Regions from separate parts of the Sinobaca sp. SA16-1 genome, predicted to be linked through region 2. Evidence: predicted binding sites of a transcription regulator. Region 2 holds the regulator's gene; the other holds the start of a gene.
What was found. Region 2 encodes LexA, which represses DNA repair genes until DNA is damaged. Its sites were predicted from a motif close to CGAACATATGTTCG; they were not measured.
Positions count from the first base shown of each region.

Region 1: AC5W2J_RS08290 (YhjD family protein) is a predicted target of LexA. The motif match lies at 3,479-3,492, and genes of this name have one in related genera.

Region 1 covers NZ_JCAKFL010000003.1:50,953-57,770, reverse strand. Annotated here, with positions in the region: gene pckA (phosphoenolpyruvate carboxykinase (ATP)) at 1-1,057, shown strand, start outside; gene ytkD (RNA deprotection pyrophosphohydrolase) at 1,094-1,567, opposite strand; gene AC5W2J_RS08300 (YwpF family protein) at 1,611-2,087, opposite strand; gene AC5W2J_RS08295 (MalY/PatB family protein) at 2,157-3,320, opposite strand; gene AC5W2J_RS08290 (YhjD family protein) at 3,533-3,895, shown strand; gene AC5W2J_RS08285 (hypothetical protein) at 3,922-4,113, opposite strand; tRNA gene AC5W2J_RS08280 (tRNA-Ala) at 4,292-4,367, opposite strand; gene AC5W2J_RS08275 (hypothetical protein) at 4,420-4,641, opposite strand; gene AC5W2J_RS08270 (glucose-6-phosphate isomerase) at 4,646-5,998, opposite strand; gene yugI (S1 domain-containing post-transcriptional regulator GSP13) at 6,156-6,599, opposite strand; gene AC5W2J_RS08260 (sodium-dependent transporter) at 6,805-6,818, shown strand, end outside.
Region 2 covers NZ_JCAKFL010000003.1:627,473-634,290, forward strand. Annotated here, with positions in the region: gene AC5W2J_RS11140 (sulfurtransferase TusA family protein) at 1-45, shown strand, start outside; gene AC5W2J_RS11145 (DsrE/DsrF/DrsH-like family protein) at 62-547, shown strand; gene AC5W2J_RS11150 (hypothetical protein) at 897-1,067, shown strand; gene AC5W2J_RS11155 (hypothetical protein) at 1,099-1,344, opposite strand; gene AC5W2J_RS11160 (hypothetical protein) at 1,550-1,795, shown strand; gene AC5W2J_RS11165 (hypothetical protein) at 1,826-2,038, opposite strand; gene AC5W2J_RS11170 (hypothetical protein) at 2,228-2,389, opposite strand; gene lexA (transcriptional repressor LexA) at 2,518-3,147, opposite strand; gene AC5W2J_RS11180 (hypothetical protein) at 3,308-3,523, shown strand; gene AC5W2J_RS11185 (YneB family resolvase-like protein) at 3,553-4,206, shown strand; gene AC5W2J_RS11190 (DUF896 domain-containing protein) at 4,350-4,592, shown strand; gene tkt (transketolase) at 4,912-6,818, shown strand, end outside.

The DNA of each region.
Region 1 (6,818 bases), 580 kb from region 2:
AGAACGTATTGTACTAATCGGCGGCACCGAATATGCCGGAGAAATGAAAAAATCGATTTTTTCCGTCATGAACTACCTTCTTCCCCAGCAGAATGTCTTGTCCATGCACTGTTCAGCGAACGTTGGTACAGAAGGCGACACGGCTTTGTTTTTCGGCCTTTCCGGTACTGGAAAAACCACTCTTTCTGCGGATCCGAACCGCTACCTGATCGGCGACGATGAGCACGGCTGGTCTGATAACGGCGTATTTAACATTGAAGGCGGCTGCTATGCCAAATGTATTAACTTATCTTTCAAAAAAGAACCGCAGATCTGGAATGCCATTAATTTTGGAGCAGTGATTGAAAATGTTAAAACAGACAAAGACAGCCGGACTCCCGACTACGATAATGTATCCTTAACGGAAAACACGCGGGCCGCTTACCCGCTTGACAGTATCCCAAATACGATGATGCCAAGTGTTTCCGGGCATCCGTCTACGATTGTGTTTTTAACGGCTGATGCTTTCGGCGTGCTGCCACCTATCAGCAGGCTCTCCAAAGAGCAGGCTATGTACCATTTTCTAAGCGGCTACACGAGTAAGCTTGCTGGAACAGAGCGCGGCATTACGGCTCCGGAAGCTACTTTCTCCACCTGCTTCGGTTCTCCGTTCCTTCCATTGGAAGCATCCCGTTATGCGGAAATGCTCGGAGAAAAAATCGAGCAGCATGAGGTCAATGTATTTCTTGTCAATACCGGGTGGTCCGGCGGGCCATACGGCGTAGGGGAAAGAATGAACCTTGCGTACACAAGAGCTATGGTTCAGGCTGCACTGCAGGGAGAACTGCAGAGCTGTGAAACGGTTAAAGATCCATTTTTCGGTCTGCATATCCCACTTCGCTGCCCCGGTGTTCCCGATGAGGTGCTTCAGCCAAGGCAGACGTGGAAAGATACAGCAGCTTATGATGAAAAAGCAAAAGAGCTGTCTCAGCAGTTTCAGGAAAACTTTAAAAAATTCACTTCAGTGTCTGATAATATCCGTGCAGCAGGCCCGAGTGTATTTGCTTCAGCAGAATAAACAAAAAAAGCACTGCCGGCCAGCGGCAGTGCTTTTTTATGTCCAATTTCTTTGTTTCAATTCGTTCAGGCAGTAAGGAATAACGTCATCTCTCATCAGAAAACTAAAGGATACGTCGTTTTTTAAATCTGCCGGGAGATCCGTGCAGAGCACGGGTCCAAGCGTTTCCATGTAATCTTCTTTTTGGACAAGCTTTTCTACCCGTGCAAAATATACATTTTTGTAGATAACTTCTGCTTTTCCGGTTACTTTGTACTGTCCCAGCCATTCGATGGAAGCAAGCCTGGCTCCCGTTTCTTCCCAGACTTCCCGCACCGCTGCATGCTCCGGAAGTTCTCCAGCTTCCACTTTCCCGCCCGGAAATTCCAATCCGCGCCGCGAATGCCTCGTAAGCAGCCATTTTCCGCTGTATCGACAGATCACCAGTACATGGCGCGGCTCAGAAATAAAAGCACGATCGTTAAATGTCAGCTGTACTTCATTTTTATAATAATCCTGGAATGTAAAAATGTTCATGAAAGGCTCCTTTAGCTTGTGCTCCTGCTGCCCTGCTTTAATTTTTGCTGCGGAACGATTCGAAAATCCGCTGGGCCATTTTCGCTGACCTTATGCTGGAATTCTTTTTGCGTACTTGAAACTCTGCGATCATTTCCGGGCCCGTATAGCCTTCTTCTGCCAGGTCTTCTAAAATCATCTGCGACACATCTTCCTTGCCGCCTGCCATTTTTGCCTTGATTAACAGGCTGATCCCTTCGCTTAAATCAGATTCATCCATTACCGTGCCTGTCATAATTGCCGGTTCATTTCGGGGGTCGGTAATCGTAACTTCCATAACGAGCGGATTTTCCTGGTCTCTGGAATGAATAAACCAGTTCTCCTGGTCCCGGTCCACTACTGCATTAATAAGCCAGCTTCCGTCTTTTTCTTCCCGGTTGATAATTAACCCTTCTTTTAAAGGAATTGGAAGATGAACAATCTGTCCGTTCTCTTGTTCCAGGCATTGAAATGACACTAGCCGAAATGTCTTCATTCTGGTTTCCTCCTGAGTCATTCTATGTAAAAGAGGCCGAAAACCGGCCTCTTTTTGGTGACTGTTATCTTAAAGAGCCTGATACGCTTTATAGAGACGCTGCAGTCCTTCTTCCACGTTCGCACGCGGGCAGGCTACATTGATACGGATAAAGCCCGCGCCTTCTGTTCCAAAGATATGGCCGTCGCTTACAGCAAGCCTGCCTTCTTCACGAAGCCAGCTCTGCTGCTCTGTGGCAGAGAGACCGAGGGCTCTCATATCGATCCAGATTAAATAAGTGCCCTGCGGCTTAATAACATGAAGATCCGGCATGTTTTTTTCTATATATTCTTTAACATATTCTACGTTTCCGCGAAGATATACAAGCAGCTCTTCCAGCCACTCTTCGCCTTCACGATAGGCAGCTTCTGCTGCAGCCGTGGCAAACGGGTTGTTGATTTCTACAAATTCATTTGCCAGATGTTTTTCGTAGGCTTTTCTGGAATCTACCTTGTCAAACACGACATAGGATAAAGACAAAGCTGCCAAATTAAAGGTTTTGCTTGGCGCCATACACGTCATCGTTTCCACTCCGTACTCCTTTGCGATGGTAGAGAATGGAATATGCGTGCCTTCCAGAATTAAATCTGCGTGTATTTCATCCGATACGACAAACACACCATACTGTTTACAGAGTGCGGCTACTCCCTGCAGTTCTTCTTTTTTCCAGACACGGCCGATTGGATTATGAGGGCTGCAGAGTAGAAGCATCTTCGCTCCCTGCTTCATCTGCTCTTCGAGATCTTCCAGATCGAATGTAAATCCTTCTTCTGTTTCTTTTAAAGGATTTTTCATCATTTTTCTTTCGTTATTGTCAATGAGTGCATAAAACGGATAATAAACCGGCGGCTGAATGATCACACCGTCGCCTTTTTCGGTAAATGTTTGAATCAAGTGGCTGATCGCAGGAACTACACCCGGCGTAAAGGCAAGCTGCTCTTTCTCGACTTTCCAGTCAAAACGCTTTTCAATCCACGCAAGCGTTGCTTCCTGCAGGCTCTCAGGTCTGCGGTGGTAACCAAACACTCCGTGTTCTACAATTTTCTGCATTTCATCGAGTACATGCTTTGGCGCCTGAAAGTCCATATCTGCTACCCACATCGGCCATAAATCACTGGATCCGTAGCGCTCTGCGGTAAAGTCCCATTTCATTGAGTTCGTTTTCTTTCTATCGATTACATTTTCAAAAACCATGTCCTGTCGGCCTCCCAATAGCTGTTGTTTTCTTAATCTTTATACATCTTTCTTTAGTTTGCCTCTTTTACCTTCATTTTTCAAGAGGAAGGGGTTGTATCTCTCTTCTCCGTTTTTGGTCCTGTCCTTTGCAGAAATGAAGAGCAAACAGGTTTAAAAGAACGTATGTTCGTGTATAATAATAATAAGAGAACAAAGGAGGGAGATTCATTATGAACGAAGACTGCCAGGGCTTAATCGACAATTATATTTATTCTGTTTTTCTTTTAAAAACGTTACAGCATGACTCCAGGCAGTTAAACGGGCAATTTGCGCTTCAGCTTCACTATCAGTTATATTTCAGGGAATTAATAGAAGACCTGCACCAGCACATTGAACGTCTTGAGCAGGAGATGAAAGAAAAGCAGCTTCGTGTTTTATTCCCGCCGTCTTACAAAACAGAAGTACTGCTTTTCCATGTGGAAATCAACGGATGCTGGCAGGAGCTTTCTATCCCTTCCAAGGACACAAAACGTATAACCGGTAAGTATTTCATCAGCAGAGCCCGTCGGAAAGCCGGTCTTTCCACGGTATAAAAAAGCACAGAATCGGAGGGTTCCTCCTATCCGGTGCTTTTTTGTCTTTGCATTTCTTTTGTCACTTCTTGTTTGAACCCTTCGAATTGTCCCGCCATCTGCATCGTTCGCTTAATGAGACGCATTTCCGCCGTAATCGAATGCGTCGGTTCGTCCAAAAGCTCCAGCAGCATCTGCTCATCTACCAAATGAAGGTAACGATTAATCGCATATTTCATCTGTCATGCCTCCTCCGGCTGTTTTCAATTCCAGGGTCGGGTCTTTTATCTCTGTTACTAAGCTAACGAAATTAAAGCAGAAATGGGTCATAAAACGATGTTATTTTCAGCAGAAAACATAAAAAAACAGCAATGGGCTGAGTGTATCCTCAAACCATTGCTGTTAGTCTTATATGTATGGTGGAGCATAGCGGGCTCGAACCGCTGACCTCTTGGCTGCCAGCCAAGCGCTCTCCCAGCTGAGCTAATGCCCCATACTTGGAACGACAAGTTTTATTATAAGTGGATTTACACCGCGTGTCAACGTTAAAAAATTAATTCCAGTACGATCCACCCCAACGCCGCTGCAATACCGGTAATTAAGGACTGATAGATACTTTCTTTTCGAAATGACTTTTCCCTGACAAGATCAAGAATCATCCAGCCAATAAAGATGGCCAATCCAAATATGAACGCTTCAATAAACATAAGCCCCGCCTTTTTAATAGGAACATCCGTCCTCTGTTTAGAGAACGGATGCTCTGCCATATTTTTATTTTAATCGTTTTTCAAGTTCTGCTTTCTGGTCTTCAAATCCCGGTTTGCCGAGAAGCGCAAACATATTTTCTTTATATGCTTCCACGCCCGGCTGATCGAAAGGATTAACTCCCATCAAATATCCGCTCATCGCACAAGCTTTCTCGAAGAAATACACAAGATAGCCGAAATAGTATTCATTCATTTCTGGTATCTCAACGATAAGGTTTGGCACTTGTCCATCCGTATGGGCCAAAAGAGTTCCCTGGAACGCTTTTTTGTTTACGTAATCAATCGACTCCCCGGCGAGATAGTTAAGACCGTCCAAATCTTCTTTATCTTCTTTGATCAGAATATCTTCACCGGTATAATTAATGTGCAGCACCGTTTCAAAAAGGTTGCGTCTGCCTTCCTGCACGTACTGACCCATGGAATGAAGGTCTGTGGAAAAGTCAACCGCGGCCGGGAACAGGCCTTTATTATCCTTGCCTTCGCTTTCGCCGAACAGCTGCTTCCACCATTCGCTGACAAAGTGAAGCCGCGGCTCATAGTTCACAAGAAGCTCCGTCACATACCCTTTTGCATAAAAAGCCTGACGGATAACTGCATACTGATAAGCATCATTGTCAGCCAGGCTTTCGCCGGCCAGTTCTTTTCTGGCATCCTGGGCGCCCTGCATCATTTTGTTAATATCGAGCCCGGCGGCGGCTATCGGCAACAGACCTACCGCTGTAAGAACAGAATAGCGTCCTCCTACATCATCAGGCACCACAAAGGTTTCATACCCCTGTCCGTCGGCAGATGTCTTGAGTGCCCCTTTGCTTTTGTCTGTCGTTGCGAAGATGCGTTTTGCCGCTTCGTCCTGACCATATTTAGCTTCCAGCCATTCTTTAAATACACGAAATGCAATAGCCGGTTCTGTGGTCGTTCCGGATTTTGAAATTACATTGACAGATACATCTTTGCCTTCAATAATCTCCAGAAGATCCCGTAGATACGCCTGGCTCATTTGATGTCCGGCAAAGTATATTTCAGGACCTGTCCGTTTTTCGCAGGACTGCTGGTTGCGAAAGCTGTGGGAAAGGCTTTCGAGTGCCGCTTTAGCTCCAAGGTAGGAACCACCGATACCAATAACAATCAGCACGTCCGAATGACTGCGGATTCGTTCCGCCGCCTGTTGGATTCTTGCAAATTCCTCCTGATCGTAATCTTCCGGCAGGTCGACCCATCCTAAGTATTCACTGCCCGCCCCTGTTTTTTCATGAATCTGTTTATGCACGGTCGAAACGGCAGCCTGTGCCTGGTGCATTTCTTTTTCATTAAAGAAGTTAAGCGCATTGCTGTAATCCAAACGAATATGATTTGACATGTTACATCATGCTCCCTTCCATTTATATCCTCTATTCCAATGTAAAGAAGGAATGAGGGCAAAGCAAGATTTTTTTCTGAAACAACGCCTCTAATCCGTCAAATGAAGCGTTTATACAAAAAAAAACAGCTGTCCTCAAAGAACAGCTGTTTTCTTTCTACTTGCGGATTCTTTTGTTAAGGTCTGCCTGAATTTCGTTGGACTGCTTCAACCAGTCTTTAAGCTTGTCTTCAAGCGTGTTGAAGCCCTGGCTTTTCTGCTGGACTGGAGCACTCTTGGAAGCGCCTGCATATCCTGCACCGCGGCCGCTGCTTCCGAAATCTTTTCTTTCTTTTCTTTCGGGCTTCTCTGGAGCTTCCTGTGTATCACGGATAGATAGAGAAATTTTCCCGGAAGCTTCTTCAATAGATTTGATCTTAACCTTTACCTCATCACCGACAGAAAGTACGTCATTTATATCTTTCACATACCCATGCGCTACTTCAGAGATATGAACCAAACCTTGTTTTTTTGTGTCAAGGGCAACAAACGCTCCGAAAGGTTTAATCCCTGTTACCTTTCCTTCAACAATGCTACCAACCTCATACTGCTGTACCGTCATGCAAACATCTCCTAACTATTTATTAACTTAATGATTATACCATATTTCCTATTTTCCTGCAATTTGAAGTCTGAATATTTTTCTTGGATAATTAACTTCTTTTTTGATAAACTTCTTGACAACCGGCTGAAAATTCAGCTACTCTTTAACACTGTGTGTAAAACATGACTAAACATTTTTTAATAGAAGAAAGCAGGTATATACAGTGAAACAGGCAAG
Region 2 (6,818 bases):
GCAGAAGAAAACAATGAATTTACATTCTGGATCAAAAAAGGATAGAGGAGAGAATAAAAAAATGGAAGAAACAAAAAACGGAACAACAATGGTCGTATTTGATGGAGACCTGGATAAAGCAATTGCCAGCTTTATTATCGCTACAGGCGCTGCAGCAATGGGAAAGAACGTAACGATGTTTTTCACTTTCTGGGGATTGAACGTGCTTCGGAAAGATAACGTCATCAGCGGCAGTGATAAATCGATGATGGAAAAAATGTTCGGAAAAATGATGCCGCGCGGTCCGGAAAAACTGGCTATGTCGAAAATGAATTTTGGCGGTATGGGACCGAAAATGATGAAAAAAATGATGAAAAATCATAATGTGTCTTCTTTGAAAGAGATGATTGAAATGGCCCAGGACCTGGATGTAAAAATGGTGGCCTGCACAATGTCTATGGACGTCATGGGACTCAAAGAAGAAGAATTGATTGATGGACTGGATTACGCCGGTGTCGCTACTTACCTGGCAGAAGCAGAAGAGTCCAACATTAACCTGTTTATTTAATACGTATACTGCAGAAAAGAGCCTGTGCCCCTAAGGGAACAGGCTCTTTCTAATATGTAGGGTGGATACGGACTGAACGACAGGAAACCCGGCAGCTGTCAGGCGATGCCGCAGGAAGTGACAGCGCCCATAATACCGGCTATAGCAATTCCTACTATAAATTTTTTCACGTTAGTCCTCCTGTATCTATATATTCATAATTATGGTAAATAGTTTACTTTATTATAGTCGATATTTCCTAAAAAAGGTTGCATTTTATTAGCTTTTTCTATGTATCGGTTTAAAACCGCGAATATGAAGAAAAAATCTTTTATAATAGAAGAAGAAAACAAGAAAGCGGGGAGATAATATGACAGAAGAGTTATACCATGATCTTTTTTTAAAAGATGCGGGGTTTCTTCCAGTCGAAATAGAAAAGTTAATGTTGGAGTATGCCGAAGAATTCCAGCATGCGGAGATTCAGCAGGTTATAAAGCATACAGATGAGCATTATACCGTCGTTACAAAAGTAACAAAATAAAAAAGCTCTCAAGCGTGAGAGCTTTAGATGATTATTTTTTTTGGATTTCAACTGCTTTATGCTCAATTTCATCGTACGAGTTAGTGCCGTTAGCGTAATCTTTTACCATACTCTCAAATGACCGGAATAATCGTTCATCCGCCGGGTCCTGCAGGTTAAGGCCCAATGAATCAGCAACTTCCTTTTGGTCCCGTCGAAAAGCGTCATCGGCTTCAAACGTATTTCCTTCTTTATATTTGTCCATATGATGGTCAACAAACTTTTTAATAATATCCACATGTATCTCTCCTTTGTTTAAATGGTCTCTTTGTTCTCTTCCCGGTTCCCGGGATATCAAAACGATGAAGCAGGAAGAACCGATTTGAAGCACCTCCAGGCAGAAAGCGCACAATTTTAAGATGGAATACAAGGGACAAGGACTCTCCCTTGAAGGATACGGTATACTGTAGGATAATGGCATACGGAAAGGGGATGGAACGAATATGGTAAGTGGAAGAAATACAGAAGATATGATTATGGATTTAGCGAGTCAGCTTTCTATCGAGCAGGCAAGAAACAAAATTTTATGGGATCTTATTCTACGTCATAATGTACTTTCTCAAAAAGATGTTGATAAAGAAGTAGAAAAGCATTATGAAACCTATCGCACCACTTCTTATGAAGAATTAACCGGGTTTAACTTAAGAGAAGACACCAAGCCGGTAAAAGAACCAGAACCAGAAGAATAAAAAAAAGCGTTCCCTGCAGGGGACGCTTTTTTAATGCCTTACGACATCAAGAAATAGAAAAAAGATAGATTTTACTGCGGTAAATACGAGAAGAAAAATGAACACCAGAACCAGTATAGTAAGAGCGAGAGTCTCCTGAAAATGGAGAATATCGATCAAAATTAAGTTAGCAAGCACAGCGGAAATTACGCCGATAAATAATGTACTGTTAAATACACGTTCCATTATATTAGATGCAGCCATTTCAACATCTCCTGATTAGTATAGATTCCGCTCTTGTGAAATAGTGAGCGTTGTTTGCCTTATTCCTATTAAACCGCATTAGAGACGTGAAATCAATGTCTAAAAAGTGACAAAACAGCGAAAAAAATGACTAACTGGTGAACAATAGAAAAAAAGAAGCAAATAAAAATAGAATACCCAGTGGGCATTCTATTTTTCGTATATATCATCGGCAAGCAGCTTAATAGGACTGCCGCACTGAGGGCAATTCTGGTATTCCTGATCAATAGCAGCATCGCTTAGATCAGAAGCCGGCATCTGCACCTCTGCTTTTGTTTCTTTGCCGCATGAATGGCATTTAATATAGAGCAATGGCTTATCTCCTTTCCATGATCATAGCTGTATTTAATTATATATTTGTATACCACAACAGGTTTTTTCAAAACCTCTCAATGAAAAAACGGCTTTCTTCAATAATGAAGGAAGCCGTTTTCTATTCGTTAATGAATGGTGCGGAAAACGCCGATGACTTTACCAAGAACAGTACAGTCATCAAGAATAATAGGGTCCATGGCTGCATTTTCAGGCTGCAGGCGGATATAACCGCTCTCCCTGTAAAAACGCTTTACGGTCGCTTCGAGCTCTTCGGTCATTGCTACAATAATGTCTCCGTTGTTTGCTGTCTGCTGCTGTCTGACAATAACCAGGTCTTTATCGTAAATACCGGCTTCAATCATACTTTCCCCCTGAATAGTAAGGACAAAAACATTCTCATGTTCATTTGCCACCATACGTTCCGGAAGAGGAATGTATTCCTCTATGTTTTCGATAGCTGTAATGGGTTCACCGGCTGTAACTTTACCGAGCATCGGAACGTACACAGCAGAGCTTTCGGATATTTCAGGCGGTGCATCTTCAAAAGACAGCACCTCTATTGCTCTTGGTTTAGTAGGATCGCGTCGAATAAAACCTTTGCTTTCAAGCCTGGATAAATGTCCGTGCACGGTAGAACTGGAAGCGAGTCCCACAGCTTCTCCGATTTCCCGGACAGACGGGGGATAGCCTTTTAGACGTACTTCCCCTTTTATATAGTCAAGTATTTGTTCTTGTCGTTTTGATAATTTAGTCAAAGTCCCGGCACCTCCTGTGCGTGTAATGTTATTTTAAAAAATTGTATCATGAATAATACGAACATGCAAACATCCGTTCTAATTTTACTTGACGGGAACAGAAGTTCTTATTATACTTTTAAAAAAGGGAACACACATTCTTAAAAACGGGGGAATTACAATGATTTCAAAAATAACGAATGTAACGATGCAGGAATGGATGATATTATTACTATTTGCAGCATCAATTTTATTTCTAATTATAGCCGTCCAGATTAATGCACCAGATGCAGAAGCAGGTTTTGTTTATGAAGACGATATAACGGAGGAAGCAGAAGAGCTTCAGATCGAACAGGAATTAACCGCCTATCAATGGGTGAATTATACCCTGGACTAATGAAAGTAATCAGAAGGTGAAGTGGGACGATGGAGAAGTGCATTATCTACTGCAGGGTGAGTACCGAAAAGAAAGAACAGCAGACTTCTCTGGAGCGGCAGGTGGAGGAATTGACATCTCTTGCCAAGAGAAACAATCTGCCTATTTATAAAACAATCAAAGAAGAACAGAGCGGCTATTCTATGGAAAGAGAAGGGCTGCTGGAGATGCTTGAAGACTTTTCGTCAGGAAAGGCTTCTATTTTGTGCGTGCAGGATGATACGAGACTTGGAAGAGGCCATGCAAAAGTAGCGGTCCTTCACGCCCTCCACAAAAGTGGAGTAACAATTTATTCCGTCCGGGAAAACGGCGTGCTTGAATTATCTGAGTCAGACAGTATGCTGATTGATATACTCTCCATCGTGGAGGAGCATCAGCGCAGGCTGCATAATTTTAAGATCAAGCGCGGAATGAAGCGGGCAGTAGAAAATGGCTACCGCCCCGATAAGAATTTAAAAAACCGGGGCCAGGGAGAGCGTGTAAAAAAAGAAGTGCCGATAGAAGAGATCATCAGGCTCCGTCAGCGGGACCTTCCCTTTTATGATATTGCCGCGACCCTGCGCGGACTCGGATACGATGTATCTAAAGCCACGGTGCACCGGCGCTACCGGGAGCATATGAAAAAAGAAGATGAACAGTCGTAGTGAAGGCTGAGCGCCTTTGGTGAGGCCCTATACCTTCCTATCCCTCCAGAACAAAGATGGTTCCGTTTGCATAAAAGCGGGTATATAAGTACCATTAATATAGAAGGATATTCATGGAAACGAACATAAAAGGGGGGAATATCATGTTATCCCAAGACAAAATTGCACGCATTAATGAGCTGTCCCAGCGCGCGAAGACAACCGGCCTGACGGAGTCTGAGAGCATAGAACAGCACGAACTGAGAGAAGAATACCTGCAGAGTTTCCGTTCGTCATTTAAAGACCAGCTTCATTCGGTTAAAGTAGTGGATCCTGAAGGCGCTGACGTTACCCCCGATAAGCTGGACCGATCAAAGAAAGAACGTAAAGTGTACCGCTCCAGATAGCGTGGCACACAAATATATTCTTCATCTGGCGTAATGATATTATATTCGTATATGAGCCGCTGCCCGAAGAGCGGAATCCGGAAGACCATTTTCGTTAAAACAATAGAGGATGGTCTTTTTAACGTGGTTACAACTCCGTTAAACAAAAGGAATTAGAAACAGCGGAGATGGTAGATCCGGCCTGTCAAAAGAAAGCCGGCACGATTTAGAAAAATTCCACGTATTTCGCCGCGATTCTTGTATAATAAAAAGAAAGCGTTTATTATTTATTCATGGATGGACGTTAATTACTAAACAGAGACAAGGGGAGAATACGATTATGGCAGCGCAGACTACAGCGACGCAATTAGAAAATTTAGCTATTAATACGATTCGTACGTTATCGATCGATAGCATTGAACGGGCTAATTCCGGTCACCCGGGATTACCTATGGGAGCGGCACCAATGGCCTTTACTTTGTGGACAGAGTGCATGAATCATAATCCTGGCAACCCGGAATGGTTTAACCGCGACCGTTTTGTTCTATCCGCGGGACACGGCTCTATGCTTTTATACAGCCTGCTTCATCTTACCGGCTATGACCTTTCTCTGGAAGAGCTTCAGAACTTCAGACAGTGGGGAAGCAAAACTCCGGGACACCCGGAATACGGCCATACACCAGGCGTTGAAGCCACCACCGGTCCGCTTGGCCAGGGGCTTGCGATGGCAACAGGCATGGCTATGGCAGAGCGCCATATGGCAGCTACTTACAACAAAAGCAGCTTCCCGCTCGTAGATCATTATACATATGTTCTATGCGGCGATGGGGATATCATGGAAGGGGTCAGTTCAGAGTCCGCTTCTTTAGCCGGTCACCTGAACCTGGACCGCCTGATTGTGCTTTATGATTCCAACGATATTTCGCTCGATGGCGATCTGCACCAGTCATTTTCCGAAAATGTCATGCAGCGTTATGATGCATATGGCTGGCACACCATCCTCGTAAAAGATGGCAATGATACGAAAGCTATTAAAGAAGCAATTGAAGAAGCAAAGCAAGCAGGCAAGCCAACTTTAATCGAAGTCAAAACGACAATCGGTTACGGCTCTCCTAATAAAGGCGGTACCAACGCAGCACACGGTGCTCCGCTTGGCGCTGAAGAAATTACATTGGCCAAAGGAATGTACAAGTGGGAATACGAAGAAGAATTCCACGTACCGGCAGAAGTAACGGCCTTTTTCGCTGAGAAAAAAGCAGCAGGCGCCCGCAAAGAAAAAGAATGGAACGATTTGTTTACGGATTACCAGAAAAAGCACCCAAAAGATGCTGAACAATTCATTAAGGCGCTAAAAGGGGAGCTTCCTGAAGGATGGGAAAAAGAACTTCCCGCCTATACGAATGAAAAGGTAGCTACGCGTGCTGCTTCAGGCGATGCGCTTCAGGCCATTTCCAAGCACGTGCCATCGTTATTCGGCGGCTCGGCTGACCTGGCTTCTTCCAATAAGACATTAATTAAAGAAGAAACAGATTTTACAAAAGATAATTACAAAGGACGTAACATCTGGTTTGGCGTAAGAGAATTCGCCATGGCTTCTGCACTTAACGGTCTTAAGCTGCACGGAGGCGTACACCCATATGCATCCACGTTCCTGGTGTTCTCTGATTACCTTCGTCCGGCACTTCGCTTAAGTGCATTAATGAATCTGCCTGTAACGTATGTGTTCACACATGACAGCATTGCAGTCGGAGAAGACGGCCCAACACATGAACCCGTTGAACAAATCGCTGCTCTTCGTGCAATCCCGGGCGTTCACGTCATCCGTCCAGCCGACGGCAATGAAACATCCGCGGCCTGGAAAGTGGCATTGGAGAGCACAGGCGGCCCAACCGTTCTGTCTCTAACCAGACAAGGTCTTCCTACGCTGTCAACTTCTGCTGAAAGAGCGGAAGAGGGCGTAGCTAAAGGCGCATATATCGTAGAATCTGTTGGTTCACCAGAAGTGCAGCTTCTGGCTACCGGTTCGGAAGTGGCGCTGGCAGTGGATGCCAAAGCCGCACTTGAGCAGGAAGGAATTGCGGCTAACGTAGTAAGTATGCCCGATTTTCTTGCTTTTGACCGCCAGCCGCAAAGCTACAGAGACAGCGTGCTGTTAAAAGGAGTACCAGCTCTAGGTATGGAAATGGGATCAACAATGCCTTGGTACAAGTACGTAGGCACAGAAGGCGCCGTTCTCGGAATTGATGA